DNA from 2 places in the Mycobacterium sp. 852002-51613_SCH5001154 genome. Region 1 is predicted to be linked to the other one. Evidence: predicted binding sites of a transcription regulator. Region 1 holds the regulator's gene; the other holds the start of a gene.

Region 1 (14,517 bases):
CCCCCAGCTAGGTAGCAGACGGTATGCCCGCCGCGCACGCGGCGGGCATACTGCTTGTCGGGGCAGCGTTACACCCATTCGCGCAGCTGGCCAAGTAGACTCGGCGTCGATGGAAGGTGCTGAATGAACGACCTGGTTGACACCACCGAGATGTACTTGCGGACCATCTACGACCTCGAAGAAGAGGGCGTGACCCCGCTGCGTGCGCGCATCGCGGAACGCCTCGACCAGAGCGGGCCGACAGTCAGCCAGACCGTGTCCCGTATGGAGCGCGACGGGCTGCTCCACGTCGCCGGCGACCGCCACCTGGAGCTCACCGACAAGGGCCGCGCGCTGGCCATCTCCGTCATGCGCAAGCACCGTCTCGCCGAGCGATTGCTCGTCGACGTCATCGGGGTGCCCTGGGAGGAAGTGCACGCCGAGGCATGCCGGTGGGAGCACGTGATGAGCGAGGACGTCGAGCGGCGACTGGTGAAGGTGCTCAACCACCCGACCACCTCCCCGTTCGGTAACCCGATCCCGGGGCTGTTGGACCTGGGCGTCGGCCCCGAGTCCGGCGCCGACGACGCCAACCTCGTCCGGCTGACCGAGTTGCCGCCCGGTTCGCCGGTGGCCGTGGTCGTCCGCCAGCTGACCGAACACGTGCAAGGTGACATCGACCTGATCACCCGCCTGAAGGACGCCGGCGTCGTCCCCAACGCCCGGGTGACCGTCGAGACCGGGCCCGCCGGGGTCACCATCGTCATCCCGGGCCACGAGAACGTCACCCTGCCGCACGAGATGGCGCACGCCGTCAAGGTCGAGAAAGTCTGACGTAGGGGCTAGCACGCCCGGCGCCCGAACGGCCGTCGCGGCGGCAACCGCACGCCGAGCTCTTTGGCCAGCCGGTAGCCGGTAAGCGCCAGTTCCCGGATGTCCTCGGGCCGCAGGCCGGACTGCAACGCCGTGTCCAGCATGCCCGCCATTCGATGCCCGGGCTCGCAGCGCAGCGCGGCCTCCAGCGATATCCCGGCCAGCGGTCCGTCGCCGCGGACGTAGGCGCTGAACGCGAGCAGCACCAGCGCCTCCACCCGCCAGGGCGGGGGCAGGGTGCGAGCCAGCAGCGCCCACAAGGACTCCGCCTCGTCGGCATGCTCACCGACCGCCAGGGCGTAGAGGATGTCGCGCACCTGCGGGTCGACGAGTGCGCAGCCCAGCTTCGCCAGCTGGCCTGCGGTCAGCGCCTCGCCGGCGGCGACACGGGACGCGGCCGCCATCGCGTGCTTCACGTCGGCGCGGGCGCAGCGGGCCGGATCCGCGCGGTGCGCGGCCCGGCGCCTGGTCTCCTGCCGGTCGATCACGGCGGTCAATTTGGCGCTGCGCGCCGTGTCCTCGATCGCGATGACGGCCTGCAGGTCGGCGCGCCGCGCGTACAGCCGCCTGCCGTCGAGCACCGCCGCGGCCGCCAGCGGCGACGCCGACGGATCGTCGACGAGACCGCTCGAGCCGCAACCGTCCACGCAGTGCCAGCGCCCACCGAGGGCGACCCGGTCGACCACGTGTGCGGCCCACAGCTCGATGTCGTGCTCGGACAACGACTTTGCGAGCGCATCGCACACCAGCCGGTGATCGTCGTTACAGCAGGGGCAGTGCGCCCCCTCCGCGTCGACGATCACCGCGATCGCGGCGTCGGGCCGGGCCGCGGCGGCGACCTCCGCGAGGTGTCCGACCCGCCCCGCGAGCTCGTCGGAGAGGTCGACCCGCATCACCGCTCCAAGGTCGCCACCATCCAAAGACACCAGTACCAATGAATTTTCGGGAACGAAGCCGAGGACGGCAGGCAGCGCGGCGATGAGTGCGCCGGGCCGGTTCAGTTTGAAGTCAGGTCGATGCGTCGTCATGGGCACCACGCTGACGGGCCGCACCGTCATCCGGCGCTCGGGAGAACGGATGCAATCCCGGGCCTGTGAATGAACCCAGCACTGTGAGTTCTGCTGATCTACTGTTAGCCCATGAGTTCGGCGCAAGAGTACGACATGGTGGTCATCGGTTCGGGGCCCGGCGGCCAGAAGGCCGCCATCGCCTCGGCCAAGCTCGGCAAGTCGGTTGCAATCGTCGAACGCGGCCAGATGCTCGGTGGGGTGTGCGTCCAGACCGGCACCATCCCGTCAAAGACGTTGCGCGAGGCCGTCCTTTACCTGACCGGCATGAGTCAACGGGAACTGTACGGCGCGAGCTATCGGGTCAAGGAGAAGATCACCCCGGCCGACCTGCTGGCGCGCACCCAGCACGTGATCGGCAAGGAGGTCGACGTGGTGCGCAACCAGCTGATGCGCAACCGCATCGACCTGTTGCTGGGCCACGGCCGGTTCGTCGACCCGCACACCATCGAGGTCGAAGACCCGTCCCGTCGCGAAAAGTTAACCGTTAGCGGCAAATTCATCGTCATCGCCACCGGCACCCGGCCGGCGCGGCCGTCCGGCGTCGAGTTCGACGAGGAGCGGGTGCTCGATTCCGACGGGATCCTCGACCTCAAATCGCTGCCCACCTCGATGGTGGTGGTCGGCGCCGGGGTGATCGGCATCGAATACGCCTCCATGTTCGCCGCGCTGGGCACCAAGGTCACCGTCGTGGAGAAGCAGAGCGACATGCTGGGTTTCTGTGACCCCGAGGTGGTCGAGGCGCTGAAGTTCCACCTGCGCGACCTGGCGGTGACGTTCCGGTTCGGCGAGGAGGTGACTGCGGTCGACGTCGGCTCGGCGGGCACCGTCACCACCCTGGCAAGCGGCAAGCAGATCCCCGCCGAGACGGTGATGTATTCCGCCGGGCGGCAGGGCCAGACCGACCACCTCGACCTGCACAACGCCGAGCTGGAGGCCGACAACCGCGGCCGGATCTTCGTCGACGACTTCTTCCAGACCAAGGTGCCGCACATCTACGCCGTCGGCGACGTGATCGGCTTCCCCGCGCTGGCCGCGACATCGATGGAACAGGGCCGGCTGGCCGCCTACCACGCGTTCGGGGAGCAGACCGACGGCATCACCGAACTGCAGCCGATCGGCATCTACTCAATCCCCGAGGTCTCCTACGTTGGTGCCACCGAGGTCGAGCTGACCAAGAACGCGGTCCCCTACGAGGTCGGCGTGGCCAGGTACCGCGAACTGGCCCGCGGCCAGATCGCCGGCGACTCCTACGGCATGCTCAAGCTGCTGGTGTCCACCGACGATCTCAAGCTGCTGGGCGTGCACATCTTCGGCACCAGCGCCACCGAGATGGTGCACATCGGGCAGGCCGTCATGGGCTGCGGCGGCACCGTCGAGTACCTGGTGGACGCCGTCTTCAACTACCCCACGTTCTCCGAGGCCTACAAGGTGGCCGCGCTCGACGTGATGAACAAAGTGCGCGCGCTCAACCAGTTCCGCGCCTAACAGCTCTCGTCGAGCTCCCCGGGAACCGGGTCGCCGGGGCCGCCGGCATCGGCGCGGGCCAACAGCTGCGCGGTCTGCGCGTCGAACGGCGCCGAATACGACACGTTCGCGGCGCACCCACCGCGCTCGAAACCACCGATCACCCCAGTCAACGTGGTACCGCTGACCCAGGGCGCACCGCTGGTGCCGTCCACCAGCCCCTCGCACGGAAACGAGGGAAATCCGGCCTCGGTCAACGACGTGCTCGCCTGACACCCGATGGGAGCGCCACCCACACCGGCCGGATAGCCCATCACGGTGACGTGGCTACCGGGCGGCGGTGTCGTGCCCAGCGTCAGCGCCAGGCCGGCGTGCGACTCCACCGAACCCCCGGCGTCGTTACTCAACCGCGCGATCGCGTAGTCGGCGTTGGGATCCTTGCTGGCGGTCCAGCGGGGGTCGAGGTAGACGGCATCGGCCTTCCACACGTCGGCCGGCGCGGGGGGCGCGTTGCCGACGAAACCCGGCACGAAGGTGATCTTGGTGGCCCCGGCCAGGCAGTGCGCCGCGGTCATCATCAGGTTGCCGCCCGCGGAATGCACCACCGAGCCCGTGCACACGTGCAGCGGACCGCCGTCGATGAAGATGGCGCCGACGCGCTTGTCCGGGTCCACCGGCCCCGCCACCGCCTTTTGCTGGGGCTGACCGAGCCGCTGCACCGGCGCACTGCTGTGCGGCGGGGCCGCCGGAGGGGCCGACGCATGATCGCCCGGCGGCCGTTTGCACGACGTCAGTGACGTCGCCACGGCGACCACCAGGCACAGCATCACGGTCGGAACGCGCATCGGTTTCATCATGCCTGACACCTGCACAGAGAGCAGATTTCGACGCGTCGCGTGCCACCCGGCTCGCCGGCAAAACTCACGAGCGACCCCCCGCCATGTTCACTTGTGGATTAAACGCGAACTTCACATCGCTGTTTGATATTGGTGCCCATCGATTCGGGGGACACTGGTAGGGCACGCTGGAGAACCCCCCGAGAGGAGGCGATTCCGATGGCTCACGATCAGGACCCGCAGGAGCAGCACTACCAGCCGGGACAGGCCGGCATGTACGAGCTCGAGTTGCCCGCGCCCCAGCTGTCGACGTCGGACGGGCGAGGCCCGGTGCTGGTGCACGCGTTGGAAGGATTTTCGGATGCCGGTCACGCGATCCGGCTGGCCTCGTCGCATCTGAAAGCGGCCTTGGACTCCGAGCTGGTGGCGTCCTTCGCCATCGACGAATTGCTGGATTACCGGTCGCGGCGGCCGCTGATGACCTTCAAGACCGATCACTTCACGAACTACGACGACCCCGAGCTGAGCCTGTACGCGTTGCGCGACACCATCGGCACGCCGTTTCTGCTACTCGCCGGAATGGAACCGGACCTGAAGTGGGAGCGCTTCATCACCGCGGTCCGCCTGCTGGCGGAGCGTCTCAACGTTCGCCAGACCATCGGCCTGGGCACCGTGCCGATGGCGGTTCCGCACACGCGGCCCATCACGATGACCGCGCACTCCAACAACCCCGAGTTGATCGCCGAGTTCACGCCGTGGATTTCGGAGATCCAGGTCCCCGGCAGCGCGTCGAATCTGCTGGAATATCGGATGGCACAGCACGGCCACGAGGTCGTCGGCTACACCGTGCATGTGCCGCATTACCTGACGCAAACCGACTACCCGGCGGCCGCAGAGGCGTTGCTCGAGCAAGTGGCCAAGATCGCGTCGCTCGAGCTGCCGCTGACGGCGTTGACCGAAGCCGCGGCGGTGATCCGGAGCAAGATCGACGAGCAGGTCGAGGCGAGCGCGGAGGTTGCTCAAGTGGTGACCGCGCTCGAGCGCCAGTACGATGCCTTCATCGACGCTCAGGAGAACAGGTCGTTACTAACTCGCGACGAGGACCTGCCTAGCGGCGACGAGCTTGGTGCAGAGTTTGAGCGATTCCTCGCCCAGGAGGCGGAGAAGAAGCGCGGCGACGACGACCAGGCCTGACCTTTCCGCCCGGCCTCAGCCCGGCCCGACACCAAAGGTGGCGACATGACCGAGCGGAAGCGCAAGAGCACTCTCCGCCCGGTGCGGGAGGTCAGCGCGCCGCGGCTGGAGTTCCGCACCATCCACGGCTACAAGCGGGCCTACCGCATCGCCGGTGACGGGCCGCCGATCCTGCTGGTCCACGGCATCGGTGACAATTCGACGACCTGGAACACCGTGCAGGCCAAGCTCGCCCAGCGGTTCACGGTCATCGCCCCGGACCTGTTGGGCCACGGGCGATCCGACAAGCCACGCGCCGACTATTCGGTCGCGGCCTATGCCAACGGGATGCGCGACCTGCTCAGCGTGCTCGACATCGAGCGGGTCACGGTTGTCGGCCATTCGCTGGGCGGCGGCGTGGCCATGCAATTCGCCTACCAGTTCCCGCATTTGGTCGACCGGCTGATCCTGGTCGCGGCCGGCGGCGTCACCAAGGATGTCAACGTCGCCTTGCGGTTGGCCTCGTTGCCGATGGGCAGCGAGGCGCTGGCCTTGCTGCGGCTTCCCCTGGTGCTGCCGGCGGTGCAGCTGGCGGGACGGATCGCGGGCCTGGCGATCGGATCGACCGGCCTGGGTCGCGACCTGCCCAACGTCCTGCGGATCCTCGACGACCTGCCGGAGCCGACGGCGTCGGCGGCGTTCAGCCGGACGCTGCGGGCGGTGGTGGATTGGCGCGGGCAGATCGTCACCATGCTCGATCGGTGCTATTTGACCGAAGCCATTCCGGTGCAGATCGTCTGGGGCACCAAGGATGTGGTCGTCCCGGTTCGTCATGCCTGGATGGCGCACGCCGCGATGCCCGGCTCCCGCCTGGAAATCTTCCAGGGCTCCGGCCACTTCCCTTTCCACGACGACCCGGCTCGCTTCATCGACGTGGTCGAACGCTTCATCGACACCACCGCGCCCGCCGACTACGACCAGGCCGCCCTGCGCGAGCTGCTCCGCAGCGGCGGCGGCGAGAAGGCCGTCACCGGCCCCGCCCCCACCCGCGTCGCCGTGCTGAACGCCATGGGATCCGACGAGCGCAGCGCTACCTGAACCCCGCGGCCGCGCCACGGGCCGTACAGTCGGGCCATGGGTATCGACGTCACCGTGTTGCGGGTGTTCACCGATCCGGAGGGGAATTTCGGCAATCCGCTCGGTGTCGTGGATGCCGCCCAGGTCGAGCCCGCGGCTCGGCAACGGCTCGCAACTCAATTGGGCTATAGCGAAACGGTTTTCGTCGATCTTCCCGCTGCCGGATCAGCGACGGCGCACGCCACCATTTACACCCCACTGATCCAGATTGCGTTCGCCGGGCACCCGACGGTCGGCGCGGCGTGGTGGCTGCGCGAGAACGGAACGCCGATCAACACGCTGCAGGTGACGGCCGGCATCGTGCAGGTGAGCTATGGGGCGGAAAGCGCGGGCATCAGCGCACGGTCGGACTGGGCTCCCGAGGTCGCCCTGCACGAATTCGGTTCAGCCGAGGACCTTCTCGCCGCCGACCCGGGAGATTTTTCCGACGACACGGCGCACTACCTGTGGGCGTGGACCGACCGGGCCGCAGGATCGGTACGCGCCCGCATGTTTGCCGCCAACCTCGGTGTGCCGGAAGACGAGGCAACCGGCTCGGCGGCGATGCGGATCACCGACTACCTCAGCCGCGACCTACACATCACCCAGGGCAAGGGATCGGTCATCGAGACGACGTGGAACGCCGAGGGCTGGGTGGGGGTGGCCGGGCGCGTCGTCAATGACGGTGTGACGCACCTGAACTGACCCCGGGCCCGGTTCAGCGCTGCCGGCGCAGCACCGCGGCGAGATGGTGCTGCAAGGGCTGCCCGACCGCGCCCATCTGCACCGAATACGACAGCTCGTCGCCATCGATGTGGAAGGAACGGCCAAGCGCGGTCACCTCTTTGGCGGTCGGGGTGAGCCCGACGTCCGTTGTGGACAGCTCGATTTCGATCTGGCCGCCGGCGGCCGAATACGTGCCGACCTCGATTTCGGTGATGCCGCTCGGATGCGCCAGCACCAGCTCGACGTGACCGGGCTGCGGCACGCGAAGGTATCCGGTTTCGGCGTGCAACGGCTTGCCGTCGGGCGCCTTGGTCCTTTGCGCGTAGGCCAGAAACGGCTTTCCGACGTGAGAGAAGACCACTTCTTCGAGGTAGTCGAAGGGCTGGATCGTCGGGTACTCGCCCGCACCCTGGCCAGCCCAGGTTCCCAGGAGTGGTGCCAGTGCCTCGAGATCGGGATGCAAGTCGGTGGGCATGGAACCGAGCCTAGGCCCGGGCGGCTTGGGCCGGGCTGTCAGCTCGGTGTCGTCACTTGGCGGTGTTCGCGCAGCGCCTGGATCTCCCGCTCGAAATCGTCCGCGGACTCAAAGGAGCGGTATACCGACGCGAACCGCAGGTACGCCACTTCGTCGAGGTCGCGCAGCGGGCCGAGGATGGCCAGCCCGACCTCGTGGCTTGCGACCTCCGGGGACCCCGCGGCGCGCACGGTGTCCTCGACCTGCTGAGCCAGCAGGTTCAGCGCGTCGTCGTCCACCTGGCGGCCCTGGCAGGCCCGGCGGACACCGCTGATGACCTTCTCCCTGCTGAAGGGTTCGGTGACGCCGCTGCGCTTGACCACCGCGAGAACCGCGGTCTCGACGGTGGTGAAACGCCGCCCGCACTCCGGGCAGGATCGGCGGCGCCGGATGGCCTGCCCTTCATCGGTTTCCCTCGAGTCGATCACCCGGGAATCGGGATGCCGGCAGAACGGGCAATGCATGGCCGCTCCTTCGCCGTGCCGACAAACACCAGGTACCGCAGCACGAGCGTACCCGTGCGCTCACCTGCGCGGCGAATGCAGCCGGCCCCCGCGAGGGCGGCGGTCAGCCGACCGGGGCGATCAGCGTTTGGCCCGCCACCAGCGTCGGTGAGATCATGTCGTTGAGTTCGCGGATGCGGTCGGCAACCTGGCGCGCCGGCGCGTCGGGCGCCACCCGGTGAGCGACGTCTTGCAGCGACTCCCCCGCCTCGACGCGAACCACGGCCAACCGGTCGGGTACGTGAGCAGCCGAACTTCCGGCGTCGCCGTTGAGCACCTGACCGACGTTCCCGACCAGGCCCAGCCACAGGGTGATCGCTCCGGCCGCCAAAGCCAACCAGACGGTGGTCGCCACCGTGACGGGCCGCTTGCGGTGCGGCGCGGCGGACATCGCGACGCCGGTGCCGGAATAGCGCGTGGGCGCGCCCGCCGGCCTCGACGGACCGGGCCGGCGGGAACCGGCCAGCCCGTCCCGGCCGTAACGAAGCCCGTGGACCGGTCCGTTGACCGGACGCCGGGGGCTGCTGGTACGCGGCGCCAGCGTGTGGATCGTTGTCATCTGCGTTCCTCCGGTCAACTTGATTCGCTCAGCTGTTCGACTGTATCGCTCGTGTGTTCGAAATCCGAACATGTGAGCGAAGCGTGTCGCACGAGTCGAACGCTAGACCACGCCACCGACAAGGCCGCGGTCGCTAGAGCTGACATGCGGCTGAAATACCCGATCTGCCGAAGAGTTACACCTTTGTGATTAACGACTTCGGCGGGCGATCTCGCGGCTGCGCCGGCAGGGCGACACGCTAGTCGAACACATGTTTGATTCTCGGCCGCCGTGGGGTTACATTCAGTGCCATGAGCGACAGCAACGACACTTCATCGGCCGGCGCGGGCGGTCGGCTGCACGCCGTGGATTCAGCGCTGACCGAACGGCAACGCACGATCCTGAACGTCATTCGCGCGTCGGTCACCAGTCGCGGTTACCCGCCGAGCATCCGGGAGATCGGCGACGCCGTCGGTCTGACGTCGACCTCGTCGGTGGCTCATCAACTGCGCACCCTGGAACGCAAGGGATACCTGCGTCGCGACCCGAACCGCCCAAGGGCGGTCGATGTCCGCGGCGCGGACGAAGAGGTGACGGCCCGCACCACCGATGTCGCCGGCTCGGACGCCCTGCCGGAGCCGACGTTCGTTCCGGTCCTCGGGCGCATTGCTGCAGGTGGCCCCATCCTCGCCGAGGAGGCGGTCGAGGACGTCTTCCCGCTGCCGCGCGAGCTGGTCGGCGAGGGCACGCTCTTCCTGCTCAAGGTTGTCGGCGACTCCATGATCGAGGCGGCGATCTGCGACGGCGACTGGGTGGTGGTGCGCCAGCAGAACGTCGCCGACAACGGCGACATCGTCGCTGCCATGCTCGACGGGGAGGCCACCGTGAAGACGTTCAAGCGCGCGGGCGGTCAGGTATGGCTGATGCCGCACAACCCCGCGTTCGACCCCATTCCCGGCAATGACGCGACCGTGCTCGGCAAGGTCGTCACGGTGATCCGCAAGGTCTAGCCCGTCGCGGACTTTTGGTCGGCTCAGTCCGCCTTGACGAAGCCGTTGGCCTGCGCCACTTCTTCGCTGGACAACCAGATTTCGGCGAGCGTGTCGTGGTAGAGCTCGCTGCCCGGTGTGTAGTACAGACCGAAGCGGGCGCTCGCCTTGATCGGGTATCCGTCGGGCACCTGATAGGGATCGTCGAGCGGCAGGTGGATGGTCGGGCGCCCGGCCGGGCCGGCCCCTCCGGCGGTGTCCTCGTCATCCGTGGCCGCGTGCCGCCCGCTGCGCTGCTCGGCAGCGGCCGCGGCCGCGGCCGTCACGACGGCTTCCGGAGCGGCGGCTTCTGGAGTGGGGGCCTCGGCGACGTCCGCCGGGACGTGCGTGACCGCAACATCCGGATAATCGCCCTCGGGGGCGCCGACGTCGGGGCCACCCGCGTCGAATTCGGGGTCCGGGGGCGTCGGCGCCACGGCGACGTCGAGGTATTCGGCCTCCACGTAGTCATCGTCGCCACGGGCGGCGTCCGGGTAGGCGGACTCCCGCTCATCGTCGGCGTACTCGACCTCGGCGTAATCCTCGTCCGCGTAATCCCCCTCGGCGTAATCGGATGCGCCGTAATCGGATTCGACGTACTCGGTCTCCGTTTCGGGGTAGCCGGCCTCCGACAGGACCGCCGGCGAGACCGCGGAGAAGGAGTCGGTGTCCACCGCGTCGGGGTCCTGCTCGAATGAATCCTCATCGGCGCCGCCGCGCCGCCAGCTCACCCGGCCGGCCGCCTCGGGCGCTTCCTGCTCACCCGCGAAATGCTCGGTGCTGACGTCGTCGCGTCCCCACTGCCGCTCGGCGCCGGCGTCGTAACCGGCATCGAGGTCGCGGGGAGGCTCGTAGCCGGCATCCTCGCGAATGGCGCGACGCCGACGCCAACCGACCGCCAGCAATCCGGCCAAGGCGATCAGCACCAGCACCGGGATGGCGGCCAGCAGCCACCACCACTGCCACGTGAACTTCTTGGCGTGGGTGGGCATCGCCGAGTTGCTCGGCTGGGTCTGGCCCGACACCTGCAGGCCGGACAGCAGCGGCGCAAGGTTGGCGGGATCCGTGCTGAACGTGTTCTTCGCCCGGTTCCACGAGATCTTGCCGCCGGCGAACTGCTGCGAGACGACGTCGCCGTCGACCGCCTGGTCACCGACGGGCGCGCCCAGCTTGCCGGTCGGTCCGCGGAGCTTGTCCCATGCCGCTTTCATGGCGCCGCGCACCACGAACGCGCCGCGCTCCGACGTCCAGAAGATCACCGGTTTGTCGGCGCCGGAGAACGCGACCATACGGCTCGACGGGATGCCGCCGTCGGATTCGTTGGCGGTGGGGAAACCCAGGTCGCTGCCGGCGGGTCCGCCGAGCGACTCGTATTTGGCCAGGATGTTGGTCTCGACGGCGTTCGCGCCGGTGGCGGGGCTGAAATAGACCTTGCCGTTGGCGAAGTCCTGGACGATCCCGTCGCCGCCGATCGGATATTGCGCACCCTTCTTCACCCCCAACGGCCCATTGGGCCCGCCGGCCGCGCGCCAGGCCATGTTGATGGCCGCGGTGGGATCGATCGCCACCTGCAGGCCCTTCAACTGGTCGGCCAATGCGGGCGGGTCGGTGGAGAACTGTTTCGTCTGCCTGTTCCACGAGACCTGGCCGCCGCTGAACTTCTGGGCGGACACCTCGCCGTTGTACGTTTCGTCGCCGACCGGGACGCCGAGGACGCCGCCCGAACTGCCCAGCTTGTCCCAGGCGGCGTTGATCGCGCCGCGCACCACGAACGCGCCGTGCTCGGGCGTCCAGAAGATCACCGGCTTGTCGCTGGCGGAGAAGGTGCTCACGCGGCTGTCGGGTCCGGCAAGCCCGGGCACTTCGTTGATGGCGGGAAACCCCAGATCGCTGCCCGCGGGCCCGCCCAGCATCTCGTATTTGTCCAGGATCGGCCCGTAGACGAATTTGGCGCCGGTCGCCGGGGTGAAGAACATCTTGCCGCCGTCGAAGTCCAGCGCGAAACCATCCCCGGCGGGGTACACATCGCCCTTCCGGGCGCCCAAGGGTGAACCGTCGCCCCCGGCCTTCTCCCAGGCCGCCATCATGGCCGCCTCGGCGTCGCCGATGGGAGACGCCGCTGCCGGCGGCGCCAGCAAGGCGGCGGCTATTGCCGTGGCGGTCAAGGTGACCAGCGCGCTCGCGACCAGCCTGCGCATGTGACCTCTCTGCCCGTTCACCAAGCCTCCCAGCCGACGGCCATGCCCCTGTCAGCGACTAGGCCCGTGCCTGCACAGCCGGCAGGCGGGCCGTAGTCCGACCGCGGGGAAACAACCCCGTTCCGATCCGCATTACCACCGGGCGCGCATAACTTTGCTCCCGCGGACGAAAAATGCGAAGTCAAATCACGAATATTACAAAAACGGATACCACGCCGATGTCGAAATGATGCAGAGCCACGCTCAAATCGCGACCGACAGCAGCATCGGTCGCGCGACGCATGGGTATCCGAACCCGACGCCCGCCTGCGCAATAGCGCACGGCCGCCGTCGCGCGTTGCGATTCCGCGCCCGCGGGAGTTGCCGGACCTACCGGGGTCGTCAGCGGCGTCGCGCTTTTCGGCTCGACGATGCGCCATTACGCGGGCGACGTACCCCGAACACATGTGCCGACGGTACGTGAAGCCATTAACTCTTCAACGATCTACCCGAAAAATCGCCTCGCGCGCCGGGCATTGATGAGGTTTGCCGTCGGGGTGCGAATTGGCCGGTCCGATGGCGTTGTCGACCAACGTGTTAGCGCTAGACCCCGAGGCTGCGCCCGATGATCTCTTTCATGATCTCGGTCGTTCCGCCGTAGATGGTCTGCACCCGCGCGTCCAAATAGGCACGGGCGACCGGGTATTCGCGCATGTAGCCGTAGCCGCCGTGCAGTTGCAGGCAACGGTCGATCAGGTGCACCTGCTTTTCGGTGGAGTACCACTTGGCCATCGCCGCTTGCTCCGCCGTCAGCTTCTCGTCCAGGTGCAGCCGGATGAACTCGTCGACCATCATGCGCACCACCGTCGCCTCGGTCGCCAGCTCCGCGAGCACGAAGCGGCTGTTCTGGAAGCTGCCGATCGGCTTGTTGAATGCCTTGCGTTCCTTGGTGTATTGCAGGGTTTCTTCCAGCACCTGCTCCATTGCCGCGGCGGCCATGATGGCGATCGAAATCCGCTCCTGCGGCAGGTTCTGCATCAGGTAGATGAATCCCATGCCCTGCTGCCCCAGCAGGTTTTCAGCGGGCACCTTGACATCGGTGAACGACAACTCGGCGGTGTCCTGCGCGTCCAGCCCGATCTTGTTCAAGTGCCGGCCGCGTTCAAAACCCTCCATGCCGCGTTCGACGACAAGCAACGAAAAGCCCTGCGCCCCTTTGTCGGGATCGGTCTGCGCCACCACAATCACCAAGTCGGCGTTGATTCCGTTGGTGATAAACGTCTTTGCACCGTTGAGCACGAAGTGGTCGCCGTGGGCGACCGCGCGGGTCTTGATGCCCTGCAGGTCGCTGCCGGTTCCCGGCTCGGTCATCGCGATCGCCGTGATGATCTCGCCGCTGCAGAACTTCGGCAGCCAGCGTTGCTTCTGCTCTTCGGTGGCCAGGGCCAGGAGGTACGGCGCCACGATGTCGTTGTGCAGGCCGAAGCCGATCCCGCTATAGCGACCGGCGGTGGTCTCCTCGGTGATGATCGTGTTGTACCGGAAGTCGGGGTTGCCCCCGCCGCCGTACTCCTCGGGCACCGCCATGCCGAGGAAGCCCTGCTTGCCGGCCTCGAGCCACACGCCCCGGTCGACGATCTTCGCCTTCTCCCATTCGTCGTGATGGGGCGCGACGTGGCGATCGAGGAAGGCCCGGTAGGACTCACGGAACAGGTCGTGCTCCGCCTCGAAAAGAGTGCGCTGGTACTTGACGGCACTGCCCATGTGAATGACCTCCGGCGACTGGAAACTCTGTCGCCCAACATATACCAACCAGACGGTTGGTCGGCGGCCGGCGGGGTCCGGTCGCCGGGCAGATCAGCGCGTCGAGAACTCCTGCAGGCGCCCGGCCAGCGCCACCGGTACGCGGGCCTTGATCCGGGTGCCGTCGGAGTTGTGCTCCTCCTGCTGCACGCGACCGTCGGCGTGCAGCCGGGCCACCAGGTCACCGCGGTGGTAGGGAATCACCACGTCCACCGCGGTATCGGCCGGAACGGCCAGCTCGCCCATCCGGCGCCGGAGCGCGTCGATGCCCTCGCCGGTCCTGGCCGAGACGAAGACCGCGCCGGGCAGCGCGTGACGAAGCTTGGCCAGGGTCAAGCCACTCGCGGCGTCGACCTTGTTGACCACCAACAGCTCCGGGGGTGGGTCGCCGTTGTGGTCGGCGATGACGTCGGAGATCACCGCGCGAACCGCGTTGATCTGGGCCAGCGGGTTGGCGTCGGAGCCGTCGACCACATGCAGCAACAGGTCGGCGTCGACGACCTCCTCCAGCGTGGAGCGGAACGCCTCGACCAGTTGGGTGGGCAGGTGCCGGACGAACCCGACGGTGTCGGTGAGCACCAGCGGCCGCCCGTCGGGGAACTCGGCGCGGCGGGTGGTGGGTTCCAGCGTGGCGAACAGCGCGTCCTGCACCAGCACCCCCGCGCCGGTCAGCGCGTTGAGCAGGCTGGACTTGCCGGCGTTGGTGTAGCCGACGAT
Region 2 (14,517 bases), 120 kb from region 1:
TTCTATCTCCTCGAGTAGCGGTTCTTACCCCGGACAGAGCCCGCAACAGAGCCTAGTGCCGCGCACGCGCCCGTTGCGCAAGCGGTCCGCCGCGGCGGACCGACCTTCCGTCAGGAATCCTTGATAACCCGGCCCTCGTCGGATTCTGCCAAGTCGTCGGCGTCGTCACCGTCGGCCAGGTCTTCATCGTCGTCGGGCAGGATCCGGTCGCGGATGGCCAGCTTCATCCACGTGGTCACCACGCCGGGGGCGATCTCCAGATCCACGGTGTCCTCCGTGAACGCGACGACCGTCGCCTGCAGACCGGACGTCGTGTGCACGCGGTCCCCCGGCTGCAGTGACTCGTGCAGGTCGATGGTGGCCTGCATCGCGCGCTTCTGGCGGCGCGACGCGAAGTACATGAACCCACCCATGATGAGCAGGAAGGGCAGGAACAGGATCAAACTCTCCATGACGGGCCTGTCTTTCGTAGTGGCATTTAAGGCACTTCTTGTCGCCGGGTGCCGGAACGACCCGCGGGCCGCGCACCTCGTACCGGCCAGTGTGCCATTGCCGCAGGTCGCTCCCGACCGCCGCGGTGCGCGGGAGGCCCGACGCCGCCGCGCCGGATAGGCTTTAGTGGCGACGTGACAGGCGCGCCGCGGTGAGGAGAAGATCGTGGCCGGCCTCGAGCAGACTCGCCAGCTGGTCACCGAAATCCCCGGTCCCGCTTCGCTGGAACTGACCAAACGGCGCGCCGCGGCGGTGTCCCATGGGGTCAACGTCTCGCTGCCGGTGTTCGTCGCGCGCGCCTCCGGCGGCATCATCGAGGACGTCGACGGCAACCGGCTCATCGACCTGGCGTCGGGCATCGCGGTGACCACCATCGGCAATTCCGCACCCCGGGTGGTGGAGGCCGTGCGCGCGCAGGTCGCGGAGTTCACTCACACCTGTTTCATGGTCGCGCCGTACGAGCAGTACATCGCCGTCGCCGAGGAGCTCAACCGGATCACGCCGGGCTCCGGCGAGAAGCGTTCGGTGTTGTTCAACTCCGGCGCCGAGGCGGTCGAGAACGCTGTCAAGGTCGCACGCACCTACACGCGCAAGCCCGCTGTCGTGGCGTTCAACCACGCCTATCACGGCCGCACCAACCTGGCGATGGCGCTGACCGCCAAGTCCAAGCCCTACAAGAGCGGCTTCGGCCCGTTCGCGCCGGAGGTCTACCGCGCCCCGATGTCCTACCCCTACCGGGACGGCCTGACCGATAAGGAGCTGGCCACCGACGGGGAGAAGGCCGCCGCGCGGGCGATCGACGTGATCGAGAGTCAGGTCGGTGCCGACAGCCTCGCCGCCGTGATCATCGAACCGATCGCGGGCGAGGGCGGATTCATCGTGCCCGCCGAGGGATTCCTGCCCGCCCTGCTCGACTGGTGCCGCAGCAACGACGTGGTGTTCATCGCCGACGAGGTGCAGACCGGCTTCGCGCGCACCGGCACGATGTTCGCCTGCGAGCACGAGGGCATAGAACCCGACCTGATCTGCACCGCCAAGGGCATTGCCGACGGGCTGCCGCTGTCGGCGGTCACCGGCCGCGCGCCGATCATGGACGCATCGCACGTCGGCGGTTTGGGCGGCACCTTCGGCGGTAACCCGATCGCTTGCGCGGCAGCACTGGCCACCATCACCACGATCGAAAGTGACGGGTTGATCGAGCGCGCTCAGCAATTGGAACGGCTGATCACCGAACCGTTGTTGCGTCTGCAGGCCGGCGATGACCGGATCGGCGATGTGCGTGGCCGCGGCGCCATGATCGCCATCGAGTTGGTGAAGTCAGGGACCTCGGAACCCGACGCGGAGCTGACTCAGAAATTGTCCACCGCGGCCCACGCCGCCGGGGTCGTCGTGTTGACCTGCGGCATGTTCGGCAACATCATCCGGCTGCTGCCGCCGCTGCCGATCAGCGACGAGCTGCTCAACGAGGGGCTCGACATCCTCGGCCGGCTCCTGGGCGACCTGTAAGACCGGTAAGACCCGGGGACTCATCGGCTCGCGTGGGCAATCTCACAACGACCGCGGCGGCGCGCCCATGGTGGAATACCGTTACTTTAGCTAACGTTCTAAACGTCAGCGCATCGGCGCGAAAACGACTCACTATCTTTCATTGCAAGGGAATTTGTTTATGTCGACCATCAATCGCGACGAGCGGCTCGAGCGCCGCATCGAGGACCTGACCGCCAACGACCCGCAGTTCGCCGCCGCGCGTCCCGACCCGGCCGTCGAGGCCGCCGTCGAGAAGCCCGGGATGCCACTCCCGCAGGTCATCCGCACCGTGCTCAAGGGGTATGCGGACCGGCCGGCCCTCGCGCACCGCGCGGTGGAGTATGTCGAGGACGCGGCGACCGGACGCACCAGGCTGGAGCTGATCCCCCGCTACGAAACCATCACGTACGGCCAGCTGGCCGACCGCGTCGAAGCGCTCGGCCGCGCCTGGGCCAACGACGAGGTACACGTCGGTGACCGGGTCTGTGTGTTGGGCTTCAACAGCGTCGACTACGCCACCATCGACATGGCGCTCGCCGTGATCAGCGCGGTGTCGGTGCCGCTGCAGACCAGCGCGTCGCTTACGTCGCTGCAGCCGATCGTGACCGAGACCGAGCCCACCGTGATAGCGGCGAGCGTGAATCAGCTGCCCGAGGCCGTGGAGTTGATCCTGAGCGGCCACCGGCCCGCCAAGCTGGTGGCGTTCGACTACCACCCCGAGGTCGACGACGAGCGCGAGGCCGTGGAAACCGCGCGCACGCGGCTGGCAGAGGCCGACGTGCTGGTGGAGACCCTGGCCGAGGCGCTCGAGCGCGGCAAGGCGCTGCCGGAAACGGTCATCCCCGCCAGCGAGGAATCCGACCCGCTGGCCCTGCTGATCTACACCTCCGGCAGCACCGGCGCACCCAAGGGCGCGATGTACCCACAGAGCAACGTCGCCAAGATCTGGCGCCGGGGCAGCAGGAACTGGTTCGGCGAAAGCGCCGCGTCGATCACCCTCAACTTCATGCCGATGAGCCACGTCATGGGCCGCGGCATCCTGTACGGCACGCTGGGCAACGGCGGCACCGCCTACTTCGCCGCCAAGAGCGACCTCTCCACGCTGCTGGAGGACCTCGAGCTGGTGCGGCCGACCGAGCTGAACTTCGTGCCGCGCATCTGGGAGACCCTGTTCGGCGAATTCCAGCGCCAGGTGGAGCGGCGGCTGTCCGAGGGCGGCGACCGCGAGGCTGTGGCGGCTCAGGTGCTGGCCGAGCAGCGCCAGTATCTGCTGGGCGGGCGGTTCATCTTCGCGATGACGGGCTCGGCCCCGACCTCGCCGGAGCTGCGCGCCTGGGTCGAGTCCCTGCTCGAGATGCACCTGATGGACGGCTACGGCTCGACCGAGGCCGGGATGGTGCTGTTCGACGGCGAGATCCAGCGGCCGCCGGTGATCGACTACAAGCTCGTCGACGTGCCGGACCTGGGCTACTTCAGCACCGACCGGCCGCACCCGCGTGGTGAGCTGTTGCTGCGCACCGAGAACATGTTCCCGGGCTACTACAAGCGGGCCGAGACCACCGCCAACGTGTTCGACGAGGACGGCTACTACCGGACCGGCGACGTGTTCGCCGAGATCGCGCCCGACAAGCTGGTGTACGTCGACCGCCGCAACAACGTGCTCAAGCTGGCGCAGGGCGAGTTCGTCACCCTGGCCAAGCTGGAGGCCGAGTTCGGCAACAGCCCGCTGGTGCGCCAGATCTACGTCTACGGCAACAGCGCCCAGCCCTACCTGCTGGCCGTCGTGGTGCCCACCGAGGAGGCGCTGGCCTCGGGCGACCTCGAGACGCTCAAGCCGAAGATCGCCGACTCGCTCCAGAACGTCGCCCGTCAGGTGGGCCTGCAGTCCTACGAGGTGCCCCGCGACTTCATCATCGAGACCACACCGTTCAGCCTGGAGAACGGTCTGCTGACCGGGATCCGCAAGCTGGCGTGGCCGAAGCTGAAGCAGCACTACGGCGAGCGGCTCGAGCAGCTCTACGCCGAGCTCGCCGAGGGGCAGGCCAACGAGCTCGCCGAATTGCGCCGCAACGGCGCGAGCGCGCCGGTGCTGCAGACGGTGAGCCGGGCAGCGGCCGCGATGCTGGGCACGGCGAGCATCGAGCTGACCCCCGACGCGCACTTCACCGATCTGGGCGGAGACTCGTTGTCGGCGTTGACGTTCGGCAACCTGCTGCGCGAGATCTTCGACATCGACGTCCCGGTGGGCGTCATCGTCAGCCCGGCCAGCGACCTGCAGGCCATCGCCAACTACATCGAGGGCGAGCGCCAGGGCACCAAGCGGCCCACCTTCGCCGCGGTGCACGGTCGCCCCAAAGATCAAGCGACCACGGTGCACGCCGGCGACCTCACCCTGGACAAGTTCCTCGAGGCCGAGACGCTGGCCGCCGCGCCCAGCCTGCCCAAGCCCACCACCGAGGTGCGGACGGTGTTGCTGACCGGCGCGACCGGCTTCCTGGGCCGCTACCTGGCCCTGGAGTGGCTCGAGCGGATGGACATGGTCGACGGCAAGGTCATCGCCTTGGTGCGCGCCAAATCCGACGACGAGGCGCGCGCCCGGCTGAACAAGACCTTCGGCGTGGGCTCCGCGCACAGCGACCCAGCGTTGGTGGCGCACTATCAGGAGCTGGCCGCCGACCACCTCGAAGTGATCGCCGGTGACAAGGGCGAGGCCAACCTCGGTCTGGAGCAGCAGACCTGGCAGCGGCTGGCCGACACCGTCGACCTGATCGTCGACCCGGCCGCTCTGGTCAACCACGTCCTGCCCTACAGCGAGCTGTTCGGCCCCAACGCGCTCGGCACCGCCGAACTGATCCGGATCGCGCTCACCACCAAGCTGAAGCCGTACACCTACGTGTCGACGATCGGCGTCGGTGACCAGATCAAGCCGGGCGAGTTCGTCGAGGATGCCGACGTCCGGCAGATCAGCGCGACCCGCGCGATCAACGACAACTACGCCAACGGCTACGGCAACAGCAAGTGGGCCGGCGAGGTGCTGCTGCGCGAGGCACACGACCTGTGTGGCCTGCCCGTCGCGGTCTTCCGGTGCGACATGATCCTGGCCGACACCACCTACGCCGGCCAGCTCAACCTGCCGGACATGTTCACCCGGCTGATGCTGAGCCTGGTCGCCACCGGTGTCGCACCCGGTTCGTTCTACGAGCTGGACGCCGAGGGCAACCGTCAGCGTTCGCACTACGACGGCCTGCCGGTCGAGTTCATCGCCGCGGCGATCTCGACGCTGGGGACGCAGGTGCTGGACACCGGGGACGGCTTCCAGACGTACCACGTGATGAACCCGTACGACGACGGCATCGGCCTCGACGAGTACGTCGACTGGCTGATCGACGCCGGCTATGGGATCCAGCGGATCGCCGACTACGGCGAATGGCTGCGGCGGTTCGATCAGACGATGCGGGGCCTGCCCGAGCGGCAACGCCAGTATTCGCTGCTACCACTGCTGCACAACTACCAGCGGCCCGAGCAGCCGATCAACGGATCGATGGCCCCGACCGACCGCTTCCGCGCCGCGGTGCAGGAGGCGAAAATCGGCCCCGACAAAGACATTCCACATGTCTCGGCGCCGATCATCGTCAAGTACATCACGGACCTGCAGCTGCTCGGACTGCTGTAAGCACAAGACAGCGATCGCCCAGTCCGTGACGGACTGGGCGATCGCTGTTTCTAGCTGAACCGGTTACTGCTGTGGGTGTGGCCAGCGCAGGTACGCGGCGTTGGCGCCCGACGCCGGACGATGGCGACGCCACCCCCGCTTCGGCTCCGGGTCGGCAGCCGTACGCGGCTTGGTCAACGCGCCCGAGGACACCTCGGCGGGCTCGTACGCCGAGTCGCGGTAAGGCTCGACGCCCGGCGCCGACACGGCTGTCGCCGGCGCTACGGGCTGGACGTCCCGCGCCAGCCGCACGGCCGTGCGGGCGAGCACCACACCGCCGACGAAGACGATCAGCGCACCCAGTCCGGAGAAATAGCTGACTTCGAGCACCGCACGCTTGCGCTCGGTGGCGGCGACGGGGTCACCGGCGGAGCCGATTCCCAGCAGCGGCGCGAGCTGACCACCGACGATGAACCAGGCGCCGGACAGCACCGCCAGCCATCCGCCCAGCATGGCCGCCACCCGATTTCCGGCGATGATCAACAACAGACCGCCCAGCACGGTCGCGGCTCCCGGCAGGACCTCGAGCCACCCACGAGCCGAACTCCACGCCCACTCCCGGTCGGGTGAGTAGGCGAAATTGAAGCGCGGTCCGACAAACGGTATTAACGCCCCCCAAGCTCCCAAGATGACCAGGAGCAATCCGCTGACCGCGCCACGCGAACGCGGCATGCTCAGCCCGCGGGTTTGGCCGTCTTCTGCGTATTTCATGATTTCCCCTCGTTGAATACCGGGCCTATTTCCGGCCGGAGATGGGTACCCGGCGGTTTCCAGTCGTAACCCATCGGGCACGTGAACACCACCGCTCCCGGTGACGATTGGGGCTGGTGAGGCTGCTGTTACTGCTGAAGTCCGAGCAGCAGCAGCACGATCGCGATCACCGGGAAGGCACCCTGCGTCACCGCGGCGCGCGCCTTCTCCGGCGCGGACAAGAGCAGCACCACGGCGGCCGCCGCCATCGAACCGACGCCGGCGAAAATCAGCGCCGCGCCAACTGCGTTGTGCCGCAACATGATCGCGGCAATGCCCAGGCCGCTGACCACCGCCAGGAACAAGTTGTAGAAGCCCTGGTTGAAGGCCAGCAGCTTGGTGGTCTCGGCTTCCTCGGCCGTGGTGCTGAACGTGGCACGGGTGCGCGGCGAGGTCCAGGTCAACGATTCCATCACGAAGATGTACACGTGCAATAACGCCGCCAATGCGGCGAATACCAACCCGGCGGCGATCATCGCTCCTCCTCGCTCGTCGAGGCCCGCATGTCCCCGGCGCCGGTGACTCTACCGACCTGCGGGTGGCGGAGTGCCGTGACGCGAAAGGGCGCCGGTAGCCAATCGGCTACCGGCGCCTCCCGAGTTGGCGGTTACCGCCTACACGCCGGCGTGGTGGTGGCGGTGGAACAGGCCGCCGCCCGCGCGCCGGCCGAACAGGCCACGCCCGCGCGGCTCCGGCTCGGCTGCCGTTGCGTCCGCCCGAGCCGCCGTCACGCCGCGAGTCTCGTCGTACATGCCGGGCTCACCCGCCGGTACGGCGTCGCCCGCCACCGGCGCCGGTTCCCGCACCACGACATCGCGTGCGTGCCGAACGGCCAGGCGCGCGACGGCCGCCCCGCCCAGGAACACGATCAAGGCGCCCAGACCGGTGAAGTAGGTGATCTCGAGCAGGGCTCGCTTCAGGTCCGTGGACGCCACCGGTTGACCGAGGCCCCCGATGCCCAGCGTCGACGCGAACGCGCGGCCCACCACGAACCACGCACCGCCGGCGACCGCCAGCCAGCCGCCGAACACGGCGCTGGCCCGGTTACCGGACAACAGCACGAGCAGGCCGCCCAGTGCCGTAGCGGCCCCGGGAAGCACCTCGAGCCAGCCCTTGGTCGTCGTCCACGTCCAGGCCGGGTCGGACATGTACGCCCAATCGATGTTGGGCCCGAAGAACGGCACCAATGCGCCCCAGGCGCCCAACAGAATCAGGAGCAGGCCGGTCAGCGCGCCGCGGGTGCGCGGCATGTACAGCGCGCGAGGGCGTTCATAGTCGTAGCGCGTGGTCCTCATCAGAATCTCCTTCAACAGGTATTGCTGTTGTGAGCTTGGTTACCCGACGGCGCCCACGTATAACCTGCTGCGGGCCGCGCATGTGGTTTGCTGCGAACCTTCACCCAGATGCCCGCGGCGCCGGTGGCGGCCCTCTGAGCAGGCTGGATCCCGCCGGCGCGCGTGCGCGCACCGTCCGGCCGAAAGGTCACGATTTGGCCGCAATCGGCCGGGCCGCCGACGGTGGCGGCCCGCTTCGCCCGCCTATGCCGCTAGTCGAACAGACCGGGTTGGCCCAAACCGGCCGCGCCCGCCGGTGGGCTCATGCCCAGGTGAGTCCACGCCTGAGCGGTGGCCACCCGGCCCCGGGGGGTGCGGGCCACCATTCCGGCGCGAACCAGGAACGGCTCGCACACCTCCTCGACGGTGGTCGCCTCCTCGCCGACGGCCACCGCCAGCGTCGAAACCCCGACCGGACCGCCGCCGAAACTGCGGGTCAGCGCCGAGAGCACCGCCCGGTCCAACCGGTCCAGGCCGAGTTCGTCGACGTCGTAGACCGCCAGCGCGGACTTGGCCACGTCACGGGTGATCACCCCGTCGGCGCGGACCTCGGCGAAGTCCCGGACCCGGCGCAGCAGCCGGTTGGCGATGCGCGGCGTGCCGCGCGAGCGCCGGGCGATCTCCTCGGCCGCCTCGGCGCCCAGCTCGATGCCCAGAATGCCGGCGGAGCGGGCCAGCACCCGCTCCAGCTCGGCGGGTTCGTAAAAGTCCATGTGCGCGGTGAAACCGAACCGGTCGCGCAGCGGTCCGGTCAGCGCGCCGGAGCGAGTGGTCGCGCCGACCAGGGTGAAGGGCGCCACGTCCAGGGGGATCGACGTCGCCCCGGGACCCTTACCCACCACCACGTCGACCCGGAAGTCCTCCATGGCCAGGTACAACATTTCCTCCGCGGGCCGGGCGATGCGGTGGATCTCGTCGATGAACAGCACGTCGTGCTCGACCAGGTTGGACAGCATGGCGGCGAGGTCGCCGGCGCGTTCCAGCGCGGGGCCCGACGTCACCCGCAACGACGTCCCGAGTTCGGCCGCGATGATCATGGCCAGGGACGTCTTGCCGAGCCCGGGCGGACCCGACAGCAGGATGTGATCAGGCGTGCCGCCGCGGTTCTTGGCTCCCTCGATCACCAGTTGGAGCTGTTCGCGCACCCGCGGCTGGCCGATGAACTCTTGCAGCGAACGCGGCCGCAGGCTGACGTCGATGTCACCCTCCCCGACGGACAGCGCCGGCGAGAGCTCGCGGTCGGCGTAGTCGTCGGTCATTTGCGCCGCTCTCCCCCGCAAGCGGGTGGTGCCCCCACCTCATCGCTTCGCTCTGCATCGCCGCCGGCGCGGGTCATCGCGACTTACCCAGCAGCGACAGGGCGGCCCGCAGGGCGCCGGACGTCGTCACGTCCTGCTCGGTGGCCAGCACCTTGTCGGTGGCCTCCTCGGCCTGCTTGACGGCGAAGCCCAGACCGACCAGGGCCTCCACCACCGGGCCCCGGACCGCGTGCCCGTTCACCACGAATGCACCGCCCGGTGCGCCCGCGGTGACGGCGCCGACCTTGTCCCGCAGCTCGAGCACCATCCGCTCGGCGCCGCGTTTGCCGATCCCAGGCACCCGGGTCAGCGCGGTGACGTCGCTGTCGTGCAGTACCTGCCGCAGCGCCGCGGCGTCGTGAACCGCCAGCGTCGCCATGGCCAACCGTGGCCCCACGCCCGACACAGTCAGCAGCGTGAGGAAGAGGTCGCGGGTGTCGGAGTCTGGAAACCCGTACAGCGTCATCGAGTCCTCGCGGACCACCATCGCGGTGATCAGCCGGGCCTCGGTCCCGGTGCGCAGGGTCGCCAACGTCGACGGTGTCGCGTTCACCCGGTAGCCGACGCCGGCGGCCTCGATCACCGCATGGTCGAGCGCCACCTCGAGCACCTCGCCGCGCACCGACGCGATCATCGCGCGGCCTTGAGCTTGGCCAGATACTTGTGCCGCTGCTGCTCGGCCAGCGCCTCGGCCGCGGCCATCCGGGCCATCATCGGCGCCCGCCAGCAGTGACAGATCGCCAGCGCCAGCGCGTCGGCGGCGTCGGCCGGGGTCGGTTTGGCTTGCAGCGCAAGGATTTTGGTGACCATCGCGGTGACCTGAGCCTTGTCGGCGGCGCCGTTGCCCGTCACCGCGGCCTTCACCTCGCTCGGGGTGTGAAAGTGCACGTCGATGCCGCGCTTGGCGGCCGCCAGCGCGACGACCCCGCCGGCCTGCGCGGTGCCCATCACCGTCGAGACGTTCAGCTGGGAGAACACCCGCTCGATGGCCACCACATCCGGCTGATGGGTGGCCAGCCAGTGCTCGACGGCATCGCTGATGGCCAGCAGCCTGTGGGCCAGCGGCGCATCAGACGGGGTCCGAACCACGTCGACGTCGAGCGCGACCACGCTACGCCCGCTCCCACTTTCCACCACCGAAAGTCCGCATCGGGTCAGTCCGGGGTCGACGCCCATCACGCGCATTGCCCGCTCCCACCTGTAGAACAGCTGTTCGATACCCTAGCGGCCGGGGGCGACGGCTCCGCGGACGACACGCGGCGGCGCCGCCGATTCCCGGCTCGGGACGTTACAGCGCCGAACCCACGCAAAAGCTGTTAGCTTTTACCCCACGTTCGCTCAAGCAATGTGGCAACGGAAGGGTTTGCGTGGGATCACTGCTGGTCATTATCGCGATCGTGCTGTTCATCGCGTCAATCGTGGTGTTGGTCATCGCTTTGCGGCGCCCCAAGCAACCGGCCCCGCCGCGCGGACGCCAGGATCCCCTCTCGTTCAACGCGATGCCGGAATTCGGCCCCCGCCAACTCGGCCCCGGCGCGATCGTCAGCTACGGCGGCGTCGACTACGTGGTCCGCGGATCGGTGACGTATCGCGAGGGCCCGTTCGTGTGGTGGGAGCATCTGCTGGAGGGCGGCGACCAGCCGATCTGGTTCAGCGTCGAAGAGGACGACGGGCGCCTCGAGCTGGCGATGTGGGTCAGCCGCAAGGACATCCAACTGCAGCCGGGTGACTCTTACGTCGTCGACGGGGTGACGTTTCACGAGTCCGAACGCGGTCGCGCCTCGTTCACGACCGAGGGCACCACGGGCCTGCCGGCGGGCGGCGAGATGGAGTTCGTCGACTGCGCCAACTCCGACGAGTCCGCGCTGCTCTCGTTCGAGCGCTGGGCGCCGGGCATGCCGTGGGAGGTTTCGACCGGCAAGCCCGTGCTCACGGGCGAGCTGACCGTGTATCCGGCACCCCCGCCCTCCTCCCCCTAGGGCGCGTCGGTGCCCCTTCATCAACTCGTCGTGGCCCCTTCGGACGTCTCCGGCCAAAAGCTCGGCCTCGCGCTCAACGCGCCCGCACCGCCGCCGCTGGCGACCTGCCTTCTGCACCACCCCGGCGGCGGCGCCCTGCGGCTGGGGGTCCTGGGCGCATCGCACGTCGTCACCGTCGAGCACGGCGCGGGCCGGTTCTCCGAGGAGGTCTCCTGCACGGCACGCGGCCTCGGCGTCGACCTGCCGGAGCACACGGCCGCGCCCGGCTACTCCCTGCAATCCCGCACCGACTCCTACGACGAGGCGGCCTTCCGCCGGATGGCGCGCGACCTTCGTGACCGGTGCGCGCGGGAAAAGGGCTGGCTCGGTGGCACTTTCCCCGGCGACGACGCCGCGCTGACCGCACTGGCCGCCGAACCCGACGGCGCCGGCTGGTATTGGCAGACCTGGCACCTCTACCCGCGCAGCCCTTTTGGCTCGGGCGGCGACGTGGTGCACACGGTGAGCCGGTGGCACCCGTGAGCCGCAATCGCTTGTTCGTGATCGCCGGTGCGCTGGCCGTCGCGGCCGTCGCCTGCCTGGTGCCCGGAATCATTCTGTCGCAGAAGAACATTGCTTCCTACATCGCGAGCCACTATCACGAGTACTCCCACGACGCGAACGGGAAGCGCTACGAATGCAGCGGGCCTCCCGACGACGTGGCCGACGCGCTCGCCGAGTATCAGGCCCCCGAGGCGCGGGCCGCCAACGGCGACAGCGAGTACCTGCGCTACAGCAGCAACATCGTGATCGTCGGCCCCGACGGCAATCGCCCGTGCAGCATCCGCCTGGAAGGCCTGAACGCCGGATACAGCCACGGCGCTTTCATCTTCCTGGGCCCCGGATTCAGCCCCGGCTCACCCTCGGGCGGCGCCGGGGGTACGCCCGGCGGCCCCGGCGGAACCAAGTGACGGCTCACCACCACAAAGGAGAAAACCATGTACCTCGCCGTCGAGATCGGCACCGTCGATCTCAATCCCGTCCTGAAGGGCGCAGTCGCAACCATCCTGTACTTCCTGGTCGGCATGGCAGTGCTGCTTATCGGGTTCTACGCGGTCGACGTGTTGACCCCGGGCAATCTGCGCCGGCTGGTGTTCATCGACCGCCGCCCCAACGCCGTCATGGTCGCGGGCGCGATGTACATCGCCCTGACCGTGGTCATCATCACCGCCATCGCGAACAGCTATAGCCAGCTGGGTCAGGGGCTCGTCGGTGTGGCGGTGTACGGGCTGATGGGCGTGATCCTGCTGGGCATAGCGCTGCTCACGATGCACCTGCTGATACCGGGAAGTTTCCACGAGCACATCGACGAGCCGGAGCTGCATCCGGGATCGTTCGCGGTGGCGCTGATATTGCTCGCCGTGGGAGGGGTCACGGCCGCTGCGGTGTCATGACCTCCGTTGATCTGCCGGTGCCAGAGGTGAGCCGGCCCGCGGAGCCCTCGGTGCGCTGGCGCGCCGTGCTGCTGGCCGCCGTTGCGGCATGTGCGGCGTCCGGCATCGTCTACGAACTCGCGCTGCTCACCCTGGCGGCGAGCCTCAACGGCGGCGGCATCGTCGCCACGTCACTGATCGTCGCGGGCTACATCGCCGCGCTCGGGGTGGGGGCCCTGGTGGTCAAGCCGCTGCTGGCGCACGCGGCGATCGCGTTCATCGCGGTGGAGGTGCTGCTGAGCATCGTCGGCGGGTTGTCCGCGGCGGCCCTGTACACGGTGTTCGCCTTCATCGACGACGAATCGATGTGGATGCTGGCGGTGGGCACCGCCCTGATCGGTGGGCTGGTCGGCGCCGAGGTGCCGCTGCTGATGACGATGCTGCAGCGCGGTCGCAGTGGCGAGGCGCCCGACACCGGCCGGACGCTGGCCAACCTCAACGCCGCCGACTACCTCGGCGCGCTGCTGGGCGGGCTGGTGTGGCCGTTCCTGCTCTTGCCCCACCTGGGCATGATCCGCGGCGCGGCGGCCACCGGCATCGTCAATCTCCTGGCGGCGGCCGTCGTGGCGATCTTCGTGCTGCGCCGGGCGGTTTCGGCCCGCCAACTGGCGACGGCGCTGTGCGCGCTCGCCGCAGCGCTCGCCCTCCTGGTCACACTGCTGGCGCGGTCGGCCGACATCGAAACCACGAGCAGGCAGCGCCTCTACGCCGACCCGATCATCGCCTATCAACACTCGGCCTACCAGGAGATCGTGGTCACCCAGCGCGGTAACGACATGCGCCTTTACCTCGACGGGGGCCTGCAATTCTCCACCCGGGACGAGTACCGCTACACCGAAAGCCTGGTCTATCCCGCGCTCGGGGCGAGTGCGCGATCGGTCCTCGTCCTCGGGGGCGGCGACGGGCTGGTGGCCCGCGAGTTACTGCGTCAGCCGGGCATCACGAGGATCGTGCAGGTGGAGCTCGACGCCGCGGTGATTCAGTTGGCGCGCACCACGATGCGCAGGGCCAACGGCGGCTCGCTGGACAGCCCGCGGGTCAAGGTGGTGATCGACGACGCGATGCGCTGGTTGCGCTCGCCGCACCCGGACGTCGTCCCGCCCGGGGGCTTCGACGCGGTCATCGTCGACCTGCCCGACCCCGACACCCCGGTCCTGGGGCGGCTGTATTCGACCGAGTTCTACGGACTCGTCGGGCACGCGCTCGCCGAAGATGGCCTGATGGTCGTGCAGGCGGGCAGCCCGTTCTCGACGCAGACCGCATTCTGGCGCACCGCCTCGTCCATCCGCGCGGCCGGCTACGCGGTGACGCCCTACCACGTCTATGTGCCGACGTTCGGTGACTGGGGTTTCGCGCTGGCCCGCCGTGGGGGCGGCGCGCCCACGCCCACCGTGCCGCCCAACGCACCCCCGCTGCGTTTCCTGAACCAGCACGTCCTGGACGCCGCCACGGTGTTCCCCGACGACACCCGCCCCCGCCCGCTCGAGCCCTCGACGCTGGACAATCCACGCATCGTCGAGGACATGCGGCACGGCTACGACTAGAGGCGGTTACTCCTCGTCGAGAGCGGCCAGCACCTCGTCCGACAGATCGACGTTGGTCCAGACGTTCTGCACATCGTCGCTGTCCTCGAGGGCGTCGACGAGCTTGAACACCTTCCGGGCGCCGTCGACGTCCACCGGCACGCTGACCGAAGGCTGGAAGCTGGCCTCGGCGGACTCGTAGTCGATACCGGCGTCCTGCAACGCGGTGCGCACCGCGACCAGATCGGTTGGCTCCGAGATGATCTCGAAGCTCTCACCGAGGTCGTTGACGTCCTCGGCGCCGGCGTCGAGAACCGCCGTCAGCACGTCGTCTTCAGTGAGCCCGTTCTTCTCCAGCGTGACGACCCCCTTGCGGGTGAACAGATACGAGACCGAGCCCGGATCGGCCATGGTGCCGCCGTTGCGGGTC

The links. Region 1 encodes LexA, which represses DNA repair genes until DNA is damaged. Its sites were predicted from a motif close to CGAACANNTGTTCG; they were not measured.
Region 2: ruvC (crossover junction endodeoxyribonuclease RuvC) is a predicted target of LexA. The motif match lies at 10,316-10,329, and genes of this name have one in related genera.

What each region holds. Positions count from the first base shown of each region.
Region 1 is NZ_LZII01000037.1:116,469-130,985, forward strand. Features, by position in the region: gene ideR (iron-dependent transcriptional regulator IdeR) at 124-813, shown strand; gene A5750_RS09680 (DUF4192 domain-containing protein) at 822-1,880, opposite strand; gene sthA (Si-specific NAD(P)(+) transhydrogenase) at 1,992-3,407, shown strand; gene A5750_RS09690 (serine protease) at 3,404-4,243, opposite strand; gene A5750_RS09695 (proteasome assembly chaperone family protein) at 4,442-5,416, shown strand; gene A5750_RS09700 (alpha/beta fold hydrolase) at 5,462-6,493, shown strand; gene A5750_RS09705 (PhzF family phenazine biosynthesis protein) at 6,530-7,216, shown strand; gene A5750_RS09710 (peroxynitrite isomerase) at 7,230-7,712, opposite strand; gene nrdR (transcriptional regulator NrdR) at 7,751-8,215, opposite strand; gene A5750_RS09720 (LysM peptidoglycan-binding domain-containing protein) at 8,319-8,813, opposite strand; gene lexA (transcriptional repressor LexA) at 9,104-9,802, shown strand; gene A5750_RS09730 (LGFP repeat-containing protein) at 9,826-12,018, opposite strand; gene A5750_RS09735 (acyl-CoA dehydrogenase family protein) at 12,601-13,761, opposite strand; gene hflX (GTPase HflX) at 13,855-14,517, opposite strand, start outside.
Region 2 is NZ_LZII01000037.1:501-15,017, forward strand. Features, by position in the region: gene yajC (preprotein translocase subunit YajC) at 111-452, opposite strand; gene gabT (4-aminobutyrate--2-oxoglutarate transaminase) at 658-1,998, shown strand; gene car (carboxylic acid reductase) at 2,159-5,692, shown strand; gene A5750_RS09020 (hypothetical protein) at 5,756-6,442, opposite strand; gene A5750_RS09025 (DUF1304 domain-containing protein) at 6,571-6,957, opposite strand; gene A5750_RS09030 (hypothetical protein) at 7,096-7,776, opposite strand; gene ruvB (Holliday junction branch migration DNA helicase RuvB) at 8,028-9,074, opposite strand; gene ruvA (Holliday junction branch migration protein RuvA) at 9,148-9,747, opposite strand; gene ruvC (crossover junction endodeoxyribonuclease RuvC) at 9,744-10,298, opposite strand; gene A5750_RS09050 (DUF4178 domain-containing protein) at 10,481-11,092, shown strand; gene A5750_RS09055 (DUF2617 family protein) at 11,102-11,614, shown strand; gene A5750_RS09060 (DUF4247 domain-containing protein) at 11,611-12,042, shown strand; gene A5750_RS09065 (DUF350 domain-containing protein) at 12,070-12,525, shown strand; gene A5750_RS09070 (polyamine aminopropyltransferase) at 12,522-14,108, shown strand; gene A5750_RS09075 (YebC/PmpR family DNA-binding transcriptional regulator) at 14,115-14,517, opposite strand, start outside.